2 regions of the Acidovorax sp. 69 genome follow, and region 2 is predicted to be linked to the other one. Evidence: riboswitches for the same ligand, from Rfam matches in the RefSeq annotation. Region 2 holds a riboswitch; the other holds the start of a gene.
The links. Region 2 has a riboswitch for glycine ahead of CLU85_RS03020 (D-amino acid dehydrogenase). Riboswitches for the same ligand answer to the same signal wherever they lie in the genome.
Positions count from the first base shown of each region.

Region 1: it holds a riboswitch for glycine, as region 2 does, so the genes downstream of both, gcvT (glycine cleavage system aminomethyltransferase GcvT) here and CLU85_RS03020 (D-amino acid dehydrogenase) in region 2, are expected to answer to the same signal.

Region 1 is NZ_PGEP01000001.1:2,813,575-2,821,193, forward strand. Features, by position in the region: gene CLU85_RS12860 (electron transfer flavoprotein-ubiquinone oxidoreductase) at 45-1,745, shown strand; gene CLU85_RS12865 (Lrp/AsnC family transcriptional regulator) at 1,822-2,280, opposite strand; gene CLU85_RS12870 (TRAP transporter substrate-binding protein) at 2,726-3,697, shown strand; gene CLU85_RS12875 (TRAP transporter small permease) at 3,814-4,308, shown strand; gene CLU85_RS12880 (TRAP transporter large permease) at 4,305-5,582, shown strand; glycine riboswitch at 5,596-5,680, shown strand; glycine riboswitch at 5,702-5,832, shown strand; gene gcvT (glycine cleavage system aminomethyltransferase GcvT) at 5,882-7,027, shown strand; gene gcvH (glycine cleavage system protein GcvH) at 7,113-7,487, shown strand.
Region 2 is NZ_PGEP01000001.1:645,143-652,761, forward strand. Features, by position in the region: gene CLU85_RS03010 (sulfite oxidase) at 1-996, shown strand, start outside; gene CLU85_RS03015 (cytochrome c) at 1,158-1,475, shown strand; gene CLU85_RS03020 (D-amino acid dehydrogenase) at 1,579-2,898, opposite strand; glycine riboswitch at 2,989-3,101, opposite strand; gene CLU85_RS03025 (2-keto-4-pentenoate hydratase) at 3,327-4,109, shown strand; gene CLU85_RS03030 (YXWGXW repeat-containing protein) at 4,159-4,614, opposite strand; gene CLU85_RS03035 (YXWGXW repeat-containing protein) at 4,746-5,198, opposite strand; gene CLU85_RS03040 (hypothetical protein) at 5,376-5,756, opposite strand; gene CLU85_RS03045 (DUF6463 family protein) at 5,829-6,236, opposite strand; gene CLU85_RS03050 (AarF/ABC1/UbiB kinase family protein) at 6,233-7,579, opposite strand; gene CLU85_RS03055 (DUF2867 domain-containing protein) at 7,572-7,619, opposite strand, start outside.

The DNA of each region.
Region 1 (7,619 bases), 2.2 Mb from region 2:
CTCTGTAGACAATCACCCATTATCAAACGCCCGACGAGACGCTCATGACCCACGAAGAAATCCTCGCCCAATATGGCCCCCGCGAATCCATGGAATACGACGTGGTGGTCGTCGGCGGTGGCCCTGGCGGCCTGTCCACCGCCATCCGCTTGAAGCAGCTGGCGGCAGAAAAAGGCCAGGATGTCTCGGTCGTGGTGCTCGAAAAAGGCTCTGAACCCGGCGCACATGTCCTCTCGGGCGCCATCATGGACCCCAAGGCACTGACGGAACTGATCCCAGACTGGAAAAAACGCGGCGCGCCGCTGAACCAGCCCGTCACCGACGATGCGTACATCTTCCTGTCGGAAAAATCGGGCGTCCGTGTGCCCAACATGTTCCTGCCACCGTTTGCGCACAACCACGGCAACTACATCATCAGCCTGGGCAACCTGACCAAATGGCTGGGGGAACAGGCCGAGGCACTGGGTGTAGAGATTTTCCCGGGCTTCACGGCCGCCGAAGTGCTCTACAACGACGATGGCTCGGTCAAGGGTGTCGCCACCGGCAACATGGGCATCGGCAAGGATGGCGAGCCCACCGAGAACTTCCAGCTCGGCATGGAGCTGCTGGGCAAGTACACCGTGTTCGCCGAAGGCGCACGCGGCCACCTGGGCAAGCAGCTGATCGCACGCTACAAACTTGACCAAGACCGCGACCCGCAGAGTTTTGGCATCGGCGTGAAAGAGCTGTGGGAGATCGACCCCAAGAAGCACCAGCCCGGCTTTGTGATGCACACCGCTGGCTGGCCCATGGAGAACGACACCTACGGCGGCGCCTTCCTGTACCACCTGGAAGACAACAAGGTGGCCGTCGGCTTCGTGACCGGCCTGGGCTACACCAACCCTTACCTCAGCCCGTTTGAAGAATTCCAGCGCTGGAAGACGCACCCGAACGTCCGCTACTACTTCGAAAACGAAAAAGGCGAGATCACGGCCAAGCGCCTGTCGTACGGCGCGCGCGCCATCAACGCCAGCGGCATCAACGCGCTGCCCAAAACCGTGTTCCCAGGCGGTGCACTGGTGGGCTGCAACGCCGGCTACCTGAACGTGGGCCGCATCAAGGGCAGCCACGCCGCCATCAAGACCGGCATGCTGGCTGCTGAAGCAGCGTATGACGCGATCGTGGCCGGACGCCAGCATGACGAACTCAAGGCCTACCCCGAAGCCTTTGAAAAGAGCTGGCTGCACACCGAGCTGAACAAGGACCGCAACTTCAAGAACTGGTTCAAGTACGGTCTGACCACCGCCACGCTCATGAACGGTTTTGAGCAGTTCGTGTTGCGCGGCCACATTCCCTGGACGCTGCACCGCGACAAGCCCGACCACGCGTATCTGAAGCCTGCGGCCGAGTGCAAGCCCATCGTCTATCCCAAGCCCGATGGCAAGCTCACGTTTGACCGCCTCTCCAGCGTGTTCATCAGCAACACCAACCACGAAGAGAACCAGCCAGCGCATCTGACGCTCAAGGACGCGAGCGTGCCGGTGAACATCAACCTGGCGAAGTACGCGGGCCCCGAGGCGCGCTATTGCCCAGCAGGCGTGTACGAGTTTGTGCCAGACACCACCCAGGGCGGCGATGCCCAGCGCCTGCAGATCAATGCGCAGAACTGCGTGCACTGCAAGACCTGCGACATCAAGGACCCGACGCAAAACATCGTGTGGGTCACACCCGAGGGCGGCGGTGGCCCGAACTACGCGGGCATGTAAACATCAAAAATCATAGCGCGTAGCGTTGGAAGGGCCTGCACTGCAGGCCCTTTTTTATTGAAAACCCAGGCGCAAGCTAGCCCGCGAACAGCGGCAAGTCGGCCTTCTTGAGCGTGCGCAGCACAAAGCTGGAACGGCTGTGCCGTATGCCCTTGATCTTGTAGAGCTTCTCGCGCAACAGGCGCTCGTAATCGCGCGTGTCTTTCACCACGATACGCAGCAGGTAGTCATAGTCGCCAGAGACCAGATGCGCCTCGATCACCTCGGGAATGCTGGCCAGGGTTTCGCCAAACTTTTCGAGCGTGTTGTCAGAGTGGCTGTCGAGCGTGACCTGCACCAGCACGGTATCGGCGAGGTCCAGCGCCTGTGGGTTGATACGCACGGTGTAACCCTGGATCACCCCTGCCTCTTCCATCTTCTTGATACGCCCCCAGCACGGAGAAGGGCTCAGGCCGACCGCTTGGCCAATCTCTTGCAGGCTGGCCCGTGCATTACCTTGCAGCACAGCGAGAATTTTTCTATCCAATCGATCCATTGGCCTGATTATTCACAACAATATCGATTGACAGAAAATTATTCTGCAATTTACGGAAATTGCGTCAATTTCAGCAAATCCATCTCCACCCTGCGGCGCATACTTCTCACATCAAGGCGCTCTTACCGGAGCGAACGAACTGACAAGGCCCCGGCTGGTTACCGCCAGCACGGGGCCCTTGGCATTTTTCACGCCCCAAGCAGGACTTGCGGCTCATCAGACGAGGACGCACAGCGTGTGCCCAGCAGCACCCAAGGCATCACGGGTGTCACCAATGCAACTGTGGCGGCACTTCTGCACAGTTAATAAGCACGCTTACCAGCACAAACCCCGATGCCTGCAAGCATGCTGCACCGCGATAATTTGGGGGAGGCTGTGGCCCGCAGACACCCATCTCCAAGCGGTGCGCGAAGACCACGCCTGGCCCGAATCAACAGGAGACACCATGCAATTGACCAAACTCGTCGTCGGCCTGAGCCTTGCGCTCGGCTTTGTGGCCACCGCTGCCGCGCAAACCACCATGCGCATCAGCATTTCTACTGCCCAGAATTCTCACCAGGGCGTGGCCATCGACACGTTTGCCAAGGAAGTCGAAAAGCGCACGGGTGGCCGCTACAAGGTTCAGACCTTCTACAACGGCGCTCTCGGCGGTGAGCGTGAGTCGATTGAAGCGGTGCAACTGGGCACCCAAGAGCTGGCGTTCAGCTCCACCGGTCCTATCCCCAACTTTGTGCCCGAAACCAAGATCCTGGACGTGCCCTTCCTGTTCCGCGATAAGGCCCATGCCCGTGCCGTGCTCGACGGCCCCATCGGCCAGGAGATGCTCACCAAGTTCGACGCGAAGGGCTTCAAGGCGCTGGCCTGGGCTGAGAACGGCTTTCGCCACATGACCAACAGCAAGCGCGACGTGAAGGAGCCCGGCGACTTGAAGGGCCTGAAGATGCGCACGATGGAGAACCCCGTGCACATCGCTGCGTACAAGGGCTTTGGCATCATCACCACGCCCATGGCCTTCCCTGAAGTGTTCACAGCCCTGCAGCAAGGCACCGTGGACGGCCAGGAGAACCCCCTGCCCGTGATCATCTCGGCCAAGTTCGACCAGGTGCAAAAGCACCTGACGCTCACCGGCCACGTCTACTCGCCCTGCATTTTTGTGATGAACAAGGCATCGTTTGACAAGCTCAGCGCCGCCGACAAGCAGGCTTTCGTCGATGCCGCCAAGGAAGGCACCAAGGCCAACCGTGCCCGCGTGGACGAAGACGATGCCAAGGGCGTGGCCGACCTGCGCGCCAAGGGCATGACGGTGATCGACAACCCGGACAAGGCCAAGTTTGTGGCAGCCCTGGCACCCGTGAATGCCGAGTTTGAAAAGCAGTTCGGCAAGGCGGCACTCGACAAGATCCGCGACGTCAAGTAAAGCCGCCCACCGCTACTATCCATTTGGTAGCAAATAACGCCCGTAGCCAAAGCGCTACCGGGCGTTTTCTCATTTTTAATTTTGAACCACCGACCGCCCATGGTTGCCACTGCCCCATGAAAAACGCCTTTCTCACCTTTGAGCGTTGGACCACGTTCATCGCCATGCTGGGCGCCTGCGCCATGCTGGCCGTGTCGGCCTCGCTGGGCATGTTCCAGATCATCACGCGTTTTGTGCTCGAACAACCCGCCGAATGGACCGAAGTGCTGATCCGCTTCAGCCTGATCTGGATGGTGTTCCTGGCCATCCCCGCCGCCTTCCGCCAGGGCGCGATGGTGAGCGTGGACGTGCTGTACCGCTGGAGCCCGCCCAAGATACGGCGCGTGCTGGACTGGGTGGTTTCGCTGGCGGCACTGTCGCTGATCGGCATCATCATCTGGTGGGGCTGGGATTACGCCCAACGCGGCGGCGTGCAGAGCATGGCGGGGCTGGAATCCGTGTCCATGTTCTGGGCCTATCTGGCCATGCCTGTGGGCGGGCTTTTTTGTATTGTCGGAATCATTGGCAACCTCATTGATCCTTTGCGCATGGAACTGGAGACGGCCCAATGACCGCAGTGATGATTTCAACGATGGTGCTGTGCTTTGCACTCACCGTCTCGGTGGCTGTTTCCATCGGACTCGCCTCCATCCTGGGTATCCAGGCGTCCAACGCCAACATGCTCATTTCGGTCAAAGAGATGTTTGGCGCGATCAACAAGTTTCCGCTGGCCGCCATCCCGTTCTTCATCCTGGCAGGTAACCTGATGGAAACCGGCGGCATCTCGCGCCGTCTGGTCGAATTTGCCAAGAGCATTGTGGGTGGGGTGCAAGGGGGCCTACCCATGACCTGCGTGCTCACCTGCATGATCTTTGCCGCCGTGTCGGGCTCTTCGGTCGCCACCACGTTTGCGATTGGCGCCATCCTGATTCCCGCGCTCATCAAGCACGGCTACCCCACCAGCTATGCGGCTGCGCTTCAGGCTACCAGCGCTGAACTGGGCGTGATCATTCCGCCCTCCATCCCCATGATCCTGTACGGCGTGAGCGCCGAGGTGTCGATTGGTGAGCTGTTCATCGCAGGCTTCGGCCCGGGCCTGCTGATCAGCGGAGCGCTGATGTTCTTTGTCTGGGCGTATTGCAAATACAAGGGTTGGGGCAAGAACGACGGCGATGGCCGCATGCCCTTTGGCAAGGCCACGCTGCAGGCCGGCTGGGCGCTGCTCATGCCCGTGATCATCCTGGGCGGCATCTATGGCGGCGTTTTCACCCCCACCGAAGCATCGGCCGTGGCCGTGTTCTACGCGTTGGTGGTAGGCGTCGTGATCTACCGCGAGATCAAGATCAAGGACCTGTTCGCCATTCTGCGCAAGTCGGCCCTCTCGTCGGCCGTGATCATGTTCATCATCGCCAACGCTGGCTTGTTTGCGTTCCTGATCACCCGTGCCGGCGTGCCAGATGCCATTGGCCGCTGGCTGGAATCCGTGCTGCAGTCACCCGCCCTGTTTTTGCTCGGTGTCAATGCTGCGCTGTTCGTGATCGGCATGTTCATCGAGACCAGCGCGGCCATCATCGTGCTGGCCCCCATCCTGGCGCCCGTGGCCATGCACTTCGGTATTGATCCTGTGCACTTCGGTCTCATCATGGTGGTGAACCTGGCACTGGGCATGATCACGCCGCCCTTCGGTGTGAACCTGTTCGCAGCCTGCACGGTGGCCAAAATTTCGCTGGACCGGATCATCAAGCACCTGCTGCCCTTTGTGGGCGTGATCTTGGTTTGCTTGTTGATCATCACCTACATTCCCTCGATTTCACTGGCACTTCGTGATCTGGTCTACGCGAAGTAGCTAGAATCGCCCGGTCAGGAGAGAGCGCCAGGCCCCCATAGGCCATGGCGCCGCCGAAGGCGCAGGCAGCAGCCAAACGCTCAGGCAAAAGGACTGACAACCGCCCGCAGTGATGCGGGCGTTCCCTTGCTGGAGAGAGATGACCCCCACACGACAACTGTGCGCGAGGCCATCCACCGAAGGAGCAAACCGCACGGCCAGCCAGGGCGCTGCGGTGAATCTCTCAGGTAAAGCGGACAGCAGGGCAAATCCCGTGATCATGTTTTATGGTCGCGGCCCCCATTTGCCCGGAGTCCGCCATGTCAGCCACCAATGCCCCCCTGCTCACCACGCCCCTGAACGCCCTGCACATGGAGCTGGGCGCCCGCATGGTGCCGTTTGCTGGCTATTCCATGCCCGTGCAGTACCCTGCAGGCCTGATGGCAGAGCATGTGCACACCCGCACTGCGGCGGGCTTGTTTGACGTGTCGCACATGGGCCAGCTCAGGCTCATCGGCGCCGATGCCGCCACCGCTTTTGAATCGCTGATGCCTGTGGACGTGATAGACCTGCCTGTGGGCAAGCAGCGTTACGGCCTGTTGCTCACCGACGAGGGCACGGTCATCGACGACCTGATGTTCTTCAACCAGGGCGTAGTGGATGGCGAGCCGACCCTGTTTGTCATCGTGAATGGCGCCTGCAAGGTGGGCGACATCGCCCACATCCAGGCCCGCATCGGCCAGCGTTGCAAAGTGGTGCCCATGCCCGACCACGCCCTGCTCGCACTGCAAGGCCCGCAGGCCGTCACCGCCCTCGCCCGCCTGTCACCCGGTGTGGAAAAGCTGGTGTTCATGACCGGCGGCGCGTTTGACATTGCAGGCTGCGACTGTTTTGTGACGCGCAGTGGCTACACCGGCGAAGACGGCTTTGAAATCTCGGTGCCTGCCGCCCAGGCCGACACCCTGGCGCGCGCCCTGCTGGCCCAGCCCGAGGTCAAGCCCATTGGCCTGGGGGCCCGCAACTCGCTGCGCCTGGAGGCGGGCCTTTGCCTGTACGGCAACGACATCGACACCACCACCACGCCGCCTGAGGCCGCTCTGAACTGGGCCATCCAGAAGGTGCGCCGCACCGGTGGCGCGCGCGCGGGCGGCTTCCCCGGTGCCGACAAGGTGCTGGCGCAGATCGACAACCCCGCCAGCCTTCAGCGCAAACGCGTAGGCCTGGTAGCGCTGGAGCGCGTACCCGTGCGTGAACACACCGAACTGCAGAGCACCGACGGCCAGAAGATCGGCGAAGTGACCAGTGGCCTGCTGGGCCCCACGGTGAACGAGCCCGTGGCCATGGGCTATGTGGCGCCCGCCTTCGCGGCCATGGGCACGCGCGTCAACGCCATCGTGCGTGGCAAGCCGGTGCCCATGGAAGTGCGCGCCCTGCCCTTTGTGCCCGCCAACTACTTTCGCGGCTGATTTCGCCAGCGGGCGCGCACAGGCACGGCCCGCGCCCGCTACATTGCTGATTCCTTTATTTACCCGTTGCTTGAGGAGCTTCCCCATGACCGTCAAATTTTCCAAAGAACACGAATGGATCAACACCACCGACACGGCCGCTGCTGTGGTGGGCATCACCGTGCACGCGCAGGATGCCCTGGGCGATGTGGTGTTTGTGGACCTGCCCGAGGTGGGCGCGAGCTTCAACCTGGGTGACGTGGCGGGCGTGGTCGAGTCCGTGAAGGCCGCCGCCGACGTGTACATGCCCGTCACCGGCGAGATCGTCGAAGTGAACGAAGCCCTGCGCGCCGACCCCTCCCTGGCCAACAGCGATCCGCTGGGCGCTGGCTGGTTCTTCAAGGTCAAGCTGGCGGATGTCGCCCAGCTCGACGGCCTGATGGACGAGACGGCTTATAGCGCCTTCGCAGCCAACGCCTGATGGGCGACTGGTCAATCTCAGGTTTCAAAAACCATAGCTGCCAGCGCTTTATTTGATTGGTTTTCAATATAAAAATTCATTGAAATCAATGAATATCAAGCGCTAGCAGCTTCTTTTTTAATAGCAATTCAA
Region 2 (7,619 bases):
ACCAGCGTCATCACGCCTTCCAACCAACTGTATGTGCGCAACAACCTGCCCGCGCCCGATGTGGCTATCTTGGACAACCGCGATGCCTGGATGGTTTCCATCGAAGGGGTGAAAAGCCCGCGCAGCCTCACGCTGGCCGAGCTCAAGACCCTGGGTGTAGAAACCGTCGCCACCGTGCTGCAGTGCTCGGGCAACGGGCGCGGATTTTTCCCCAGCAAACCCAGCGGCACGCCGTGGTCAGTGGGCGCTGCGGGCTGTGTGGTCTGGAGCGGCGTGCCGTTGCGCAATGTGGTGGCGGCGCTGGGCGGCTTGGTCGACGGCGCGGCCTACCTCACCGGCACAGGCGGCGAGAAGTTGCCCGAGGGCGTGGACCCGCTCACCGTGTTGGTGGAGCGCTCTGTGCCCGTGAAGGCGCTGGATGATGCGTTGCTGGCCTGGGAGATGAATGGCGAGCCGCTGTCGCTGGCCCATGGCGGGCCGCTGCGGCTGGTGGTGCCGGGCTACCAGGGCGTGAACAATATCAAGTACGTCAAGCGCGTGGCCTTTGGTGGCGCACAGTCACAGGCACGCATCATGTCGCACGGCTACCGTATGTCGCCCCCCGGCTCCAAGGCCAGCCCCGACCAGCCTTCGGTGTGGGAGATGGGCGTCAAATCGTGGATCAATGGCCCGCTGCCCGACAAGGGCGCACCCAAGCCCGGTCAGGTGCAGGTGCATGGCGTGGCCTTTGGCGGTACGCGTGGCGTCAAGGGTGTCGAGGTCTCGGTCGATGGCGGCAAGACCTGGCAGACGGCCAAACTCATCGGCCCGGACCTGGGCCCCTTCGCGTGGCGGCAGTTTGCGTTGCCGGTGCGCCTGGAAGCGGGCACGCATGTGCTGGCCAGCCGCGCTACCGACACGGCGGGCAATGTGCAGGCCGAACAGCGCGAAGAAAACCTGGGCGGCTACAACAACGTGAGCTGGCGCGACCACGCCGTCACGCTGACCGTGGCATGACCTTGCTCCCCCCTGGGGCGCATTGCGCCCTCCCCTCCGATGGGGGACGCCACGCGTGGCCTTGGACCGCCAGTTCCACGGTGGCACTGGCGCGGGAGCGTGCCGGTATCGGGCGGCTGCGGATCTGTGGTGCACTGCAGGCCCGCGGGCTGCTTCGCACCATGAGCCGTGGCCTCGCGCTGGCGTTGCTGTTGTGGACGGGGGCCTGCTGGGCTGCGGATACCGCCGAGCTGGCGCGCGGCAAGGAGCTGTTCACCAAGATCCAGCCGGCGTGCGCGGTGTGCCACACGCTACAGGCGGCGGGCGCCGAGGGGCAGGTGGGCCCGGTACTGGATGAACTCAAGCCCGATGCCGACCGGGTGCTGCGTGCGCTGAAGACGGGCATTGGCGTCATGCCGTCGTATGCCGAGCGCCTGAGCGAGAAGGACATGCTGGCCGTGGCGCGTTTTGTGGCACATGCCACGGGCGCAGCCAAGTAACGCCGAGCGCTGCGCGCCGGTCCTATCCACGGGTGTTCCTTCGACAAGAACCGTTCGTGCTGTGCGTGAACGATTCTCTTCGTTGGGAAGTGTTTTTCTCGTATCAGGCAGCGGTGCGCGATGGCACCAGCGCAGCGCTTGGCGCGCGCCCCCGCAAACCCTGGAAGGCAAAGTCCACCTCGGGGATCCGGCCGCTCACGATGTCGGCCAGCGCCTTGCCCGAGCCGCAGGCGTGTGTCCAGCCCAGCGTGCCGTGGCCGGTGTTGAGGAACAGGTTGGCCACCTTGGTGTTGCCGATCAGCGGCAGATTGCTGGGTGTGGCGGGGCGCAGGCCGGTCCAGAACTGCGCCTGGCTGGCGTCCCCCGCACCCGGGAAGAGCTGCTCCACGCGCCGCACGATGGCGTCGCAGCGCATCGGGTTCAGGTCGCGGTTGTAGCCGTTCAGCTCGGCCGTGCCGGCAATGCGCAAACGATCACCGCCGCGTTCGCTGGTGTAGCGCGAGAAAACGAGCTTGAACTCATCGTCCGTCAGGCTCACCTGGTGCGCCTTGGTGGCATCCTTGACCGGCATGGTCACTGAATAGCCCTTGGCCGGGTAGATCGGCAGGTGGATGCCCAGCGGCTGCGCCAGCAGCGGGCTGAACGAGCCCATGGCCAGCACGAAGGCGTCGCCGTGCACACGCTCGAAGCGGCCTTCGGCATTGGTCACTTCCGCATGGCCAATGCGCCCGCGCGCCTCGCGCAGCGCCGTGATGTGGTGGCCCATGCGGAACTGCACGCCCGCTGCCTCGCAGAGCTTGGCCAGTTCACGCGTGAACTGGTTCGCGTCGCCCGATTCATCCTCGGCCGTGAACGTGGCGCCCGCCAGTTGTGGGCGGATGTGGGCCAGTGCGGGTTCGATGCGCACGGCCTCGTCGGCGCTGATGACCTGGCGCTCGCAGCCCAAGGCCCGCATCTGCTCGGCCGGTGCCAGGGCGCCGTCGAATTCCTTTTGGTTGGTATAGAAATGCAAGATGCCCTGCGTGCGTTGGTCGTACTGGATGCCGGTGGTCGCGCGCAGCTGCTGCAGTGTGTCGCGGCTGTAGGTGCCCAGGCGCACGATCTGCTCGATGTTGTGGCGCGTGCGCGCCGGCGTGCAGTTGCGCAAAAAGGACAGTCCCCACAGCCATTGGCGCATGTCAGCGCGCAGGCGAAAGAGCAAGGGGGCGTCTTCTTTGCCCAGCCACTGCAGCACCTTCAGCGGCGCGCTGGGGTTGGCCCAGGGTTCGGCGTGGCTCACCGAGATCTGCCCGCCGTTGGCAAAACTGGTCTCGGCACCGGGCGCGCCCTGGCGGTCGATGACGGTCACTTCGTGGCCAAGTTGTTGCAGAAAATAAGCCGAAGTCACGCCGAGCAAGCCGGCGCCCAAAACGATCACGCGCATTTTGAAGCCTTTTAAGGGTTCAGCGCTTGATGGACGTGCGTTAGCAGCTATTGATTAAATAGCAAGCAGCTGGCGCGCGTCCGCCAAGCTGCCGCTCCCCCTGTCCTTGGTACCTGAGAGATTCACCGCACGGCCCACATGGCGCGCGGTTTGCTCCTTCGGTGCGCCACGGTGTGTGGTGGCGGCTCTCCAGACGGCTTTGATAAAAGATGCAGTACGGGACCTGAGCGTGTATGGGAGTTTGCGCCTTCGGTGCAGTGGGCATTGCCGCTGACTCTCCTGCGAGGCCGATTCTAGGCGGCACTGCGGCGCGAAAACCGGCGCCTGCGCGCTAATGCATGGCAATCGTTGCTGATGTTGGCGGCGGCTGCGGGTCGCCATAATCCGCCGATAGAACCGATCCCAGAACCACCCCAGGATGTTTCCCCATGCCCGACACCGCTTTTGATCCCCAGGCCTGCGCAGCCGTGCTCACCATGGCGCGCCAGGGGCGCACGCCCCGGCCACTGGATTTGCCTGCGGGGCTGCGCCCTAGCGATGCAGCCGAGGCCTACGCGGTGCAGGACATCGTGGTGCGCGAGCGGGGCACGATGGCAGGCTGGAAGGTGGGCGCTGCGTCGCCCCACGCCCTGCCTGCGCGTGCTGCGCTCACCCGCGATTCCGTGTTTGTGGCGCAAGAAGGTGTGGCGGTGCACTTGCCCGCAGCCGGTTTTGCCGTGATGGGTGTGGAGGCAGAGCTGGTGTACGAACTGGGCGCCGACCTGCCTTCGCGCGCCACGCCCTACAGCGCGGCCGAGGTGCTGGCGGCCGTGGTGTCGGTGCGTGCCGCCATTGAGGTGTGCGACACCCGGTTTGCAGCATGGGCCCAGCAGGGCGAGTGGAGTCGCTTGGCCGACCAGGCTTGCCATGGCGCCTTGATTGTCGGCGCTGGCACTGAGGATGTGGCGGCAGTGCGGCCCCTGGCGCAAGGGGTCCGGCTGTTGATCAATGGGTCTGTGGCTGTGCAGCACGCAGCCTGGGGGAACTCTGCGGGCGACCCGTTGCCGCTGCTGCAGTGGCTGGCCAACGACGGTGCGCGCAGCCTGGGCGGGCTGCGCGCGGGGCAGTGGGTCACCACGGGCTCATGCACCGGTACTGTGCTGGTGGCGCCCGGCACCGTGGTGGTGGCGGACTTCCCGAGCCTGGGGCGGGCTGAGCTGCACATCGCCTGAACCCGGCGCGGCCTGCGGGTGCATGCCGTTGGCCGGTTGCCGCACGGGATCAGTAGCGGCGCGGGTTGTCGGGCTGGTTGTCACGGCGGTTGGGCACGCCATCGCCGTCGCGGTCCCGGTCATTGCGGTTGGCGATGCCATCACCGTCACGGTCCCAGCCGCCGCGCCGCATTTCCCAGCGGCCTTCGCGCTCTACCCACTGTGGCTGGCGGTACTGGTAGCCATTGCGCGCCTGAACCCAATGGCCCTGGACCCAGCGATGGCGGTTGCCACGCCACTCCCAGTGGCCTTCTTCCCACACCTGGCCACGGCGAGGACGGGGCACGGCTTCATGGCGCGGAGGTGGCGGCGCCGGGATCACCTGGTAGGCGGGCGCTGCCTGGTAGGTGCGCTCGGGCTGGCCAGACTGGATGATGACAGTGCCCTGGGTTGCGGCCTGCGCCGACGCCTGGGTGAACAATGCCAACAGGGCGATGGCGGCAGCGGCAGATGTTGTGCGAATCATGGTCGTCTCCTGATTGTTCCTTGCGGAAGGGGTTACTGCATGGTGGTGGCCGGGGGCGCTGCGCCACGTAGGCGCAGGGCGGGGGTGCGCGTAGGCGAAACCGGTCACCGGCGGCACCAGCTCCCGTTTTGTCAACGGCGGTAAGGGTTGTCGGGGTTTCGGTCATGGCGATTGGGCACGCCGTCGCCGTCACGGTCGCGGTCATGCCGGTTGGCAATGCCGTCGCCATCGCGGTCCCAGCCGCCGCCCTGCATGTTCCAGCGGCCACCGTGTTCAACCCAGCGGGGTTCGCGATAGTGGTAGCCGGGGCGGGCCTTCACCCAGTACCCCTGCATCCAGACATGGCGGTGGCCCCGCCATTCCCAGTGTCCAGGCACCCAGGCCATGCCCCGGCGAGGGTGGGGCGCTGCTTCATGGCGGGGTGGCGGTGGCGCTTGGTACTGCACCCTCACGGGCGCAGGGCCTTGGTAGTGGGGTGAGCCTGTCTGGACGACAACAGTGGCATGGGTCTGTGCCTTCGCCAGCGTAGCGGCGCCCAGCGACAGCAGTGCGAGGGAAACGGCGGCGAGTGCATTGCGGGCCATGGTGATCTCCTCAGAAATGATTCCTTGCGGAACCGGAGACTTCATGGTGCGAGCACTGCGTCAAGCCGGTGTAGGCGAATTGCGAAGTCTTGTGAAGTTGTGTTTCCTGTCGCTGTGAGTCGCAGGTTCTCGTGATTTATTTCACGCTGTGTGCTGGGATGTCTTGCGGTGGATGTGTCAGCGCCACCACACCAAAGCCGCCACCACCCACAGGGCCGCCCATGCGGGGTGCCGGCCGTCGGTGGCATAAAACACCAGCAGCCCGCTGGCCAGCGTGGCGACCCCTGCCACATCGGCCACCCAGCCTCCCAGGTGGGTGTCCACAGGCACCGTCCCCAGGCGCCACAGCAGGGCGCTCAGGGCCCAGCCCAGCACGCTGGCCAGGTGCCAGGTTCCCCACAGGATGCGCACCTGTTGCTCGCGCAGCACGGGCCGTCCGCCGGTGGGCACGATGCCCTGCGTGCGCAAGGTGCGAAACACCAGGACTTCACCCAGCACCGAGTGCGCAACACCCACCAGGGCCAGGCCCCCGGCTGCCAGTACCAGCGCAGTATTCATGGACAGTTTTCCAGTCAATCAGGATGGCTGTGGACGGCGCAGACGCGGCGCATTGGCCCGTCTTTGGCGCCTTTAGCGCTTGGGGGTCCAGCACAGGGCCAGCGCGGGCGGCAGCACCAGCCAGAAGCCCGAGGTGGGCATGAGCACAATGCCCAGCAGCGTGAGTGCCAGCAACCCGGCACCCAGCCCGCGCAAGGGGACGGGTGCCAGGGCTGCGTGGCGTTCGGCCAGCAGGATGGCCCAGCCCAGCAACGCGAAGAGTCCGCCGAACAGCACAAACCAGACCACAGCGCCCACCACAGGATCTTTGTGCACGCTGTTGAAAACGCCGCGCCGTACGATCTCGTGCAACTGGGGTTGGAATACGGCGGCCGCAAAAAGGGTGTGCACCGCCGCCACGACCAGCAGCCACAGGCCCTTCCAGGTGGTGCGAAGCGGCGTGAATGTGCGGCGAAGGGATGGGGTGGTCAGGGTGGTCATGTTGGGAGGTCCCGGGGAGTGCTGCCGTGAAGAGAAAGTGCGGGACAGTGCGTGCGCACGCGCGCGCCCAGCCCTGTGAGCAGGTGCATGAGGCCCATCCACATGCGCTCGAACGCGGGCATTTCGCCGGGCACCTGCACCAACTGGTCGCCCAGCACACGCTGGTGGCGTCCTGCGGTGATGGGGGGCGGCGTCTTGGCGCCAAAGTCGAAAACCGGCTGCGTGAAAGGTTCGATCTGCCAGGCCTGCATGTCGGCCAGCGCGGGGGCCAGTTCGGCGGTGTAGGCCTCGGCGGCGAGGTCAGGCCGCAGAAGCCCCAACGCCTGGTAGGCCCTCAGCACCAGCACATCGCGCTGGGGGTCGGCAGTGGGGCGCAGCAGGGCGGACCACGCCTGCGCCACGTGCGACCGAAAATCGCCCGACAGACTGCGCGTACAGCCAAAGTCCAGCACACCGACGCGGCCGTCCGCAGCAAAGAGGAAGTTTCCCGGGTGCGGATCGGCATGCACCCGGCCCAGCACAAAGATGCAGTGCATGAACCAGTCCCACAGGTGCTGTCCGGCCCGATCGCGTTGTGCCTGCGTGGGCTGGGTGGCCAGCCAGGCCTGCAGGTGCTGGCCCGGCAAAAACTGCTGTGTAAGCACCTGGGCCCGCGTGTGCGATGCGATGGGCTGCGCCATTGCCACCCCGGGCATGGCCGCGTGCTGCGCAAACCACTGCAGTTGCTCGGCCTCCTGCAGGTAGTCCACCTCGCGCAGCAGCGTGGCCTCGATCTCGGCCATCACGCTGTCCACCACCGTGTGGGCGGGCAGGGGCATATCAGTGTGGGCCAGCGCGCGCAGTGCGGTGCGCATCAGCTGCATGTCGCTGGCAATGGTGGCGGCAATGCCGGGGTACTGCACCTTGACGGCCACCGTGCCGTGGCCTGCCAGCTGTGCGCGGTGCACCTGGCCCAGGCTGGCGGCGGCAAAGGCAGCGGGCTCGAAATGCTCGAAGATCGATTCGGGCTCCTGGCCGAACGCCTGGCGGAACACGCGGCCCACCAGCGCGCGGTTGAGCGGTGGCGCCTGGTGGTGGGCGCGCGCCAGCTCTTGTCGTACGCCATCGGGCAGCAGGCCGGGGTGCATGCTGAGCAGTTGCGACACCTTGAGCGCCGAGCCCCTCAACTGCCCCAAAGCGCCAAACAGAATGCGGCCCAGCGCGGCTTCGTGATCGGCCTGTGCCTGGGCTGACGGTGCACGCACGCGGTGCCCCAGCTGGGCCATGCCAATGCGCGCCGCCGCCAGGCCGGTGATGGTGCCGCGCGCCAGGCGGCCTGTGCGGGGGGCGTCGCCCTTAGCCATGGTTTGACGTGACCAGTCGCTTCAACATCACCTGCACGAT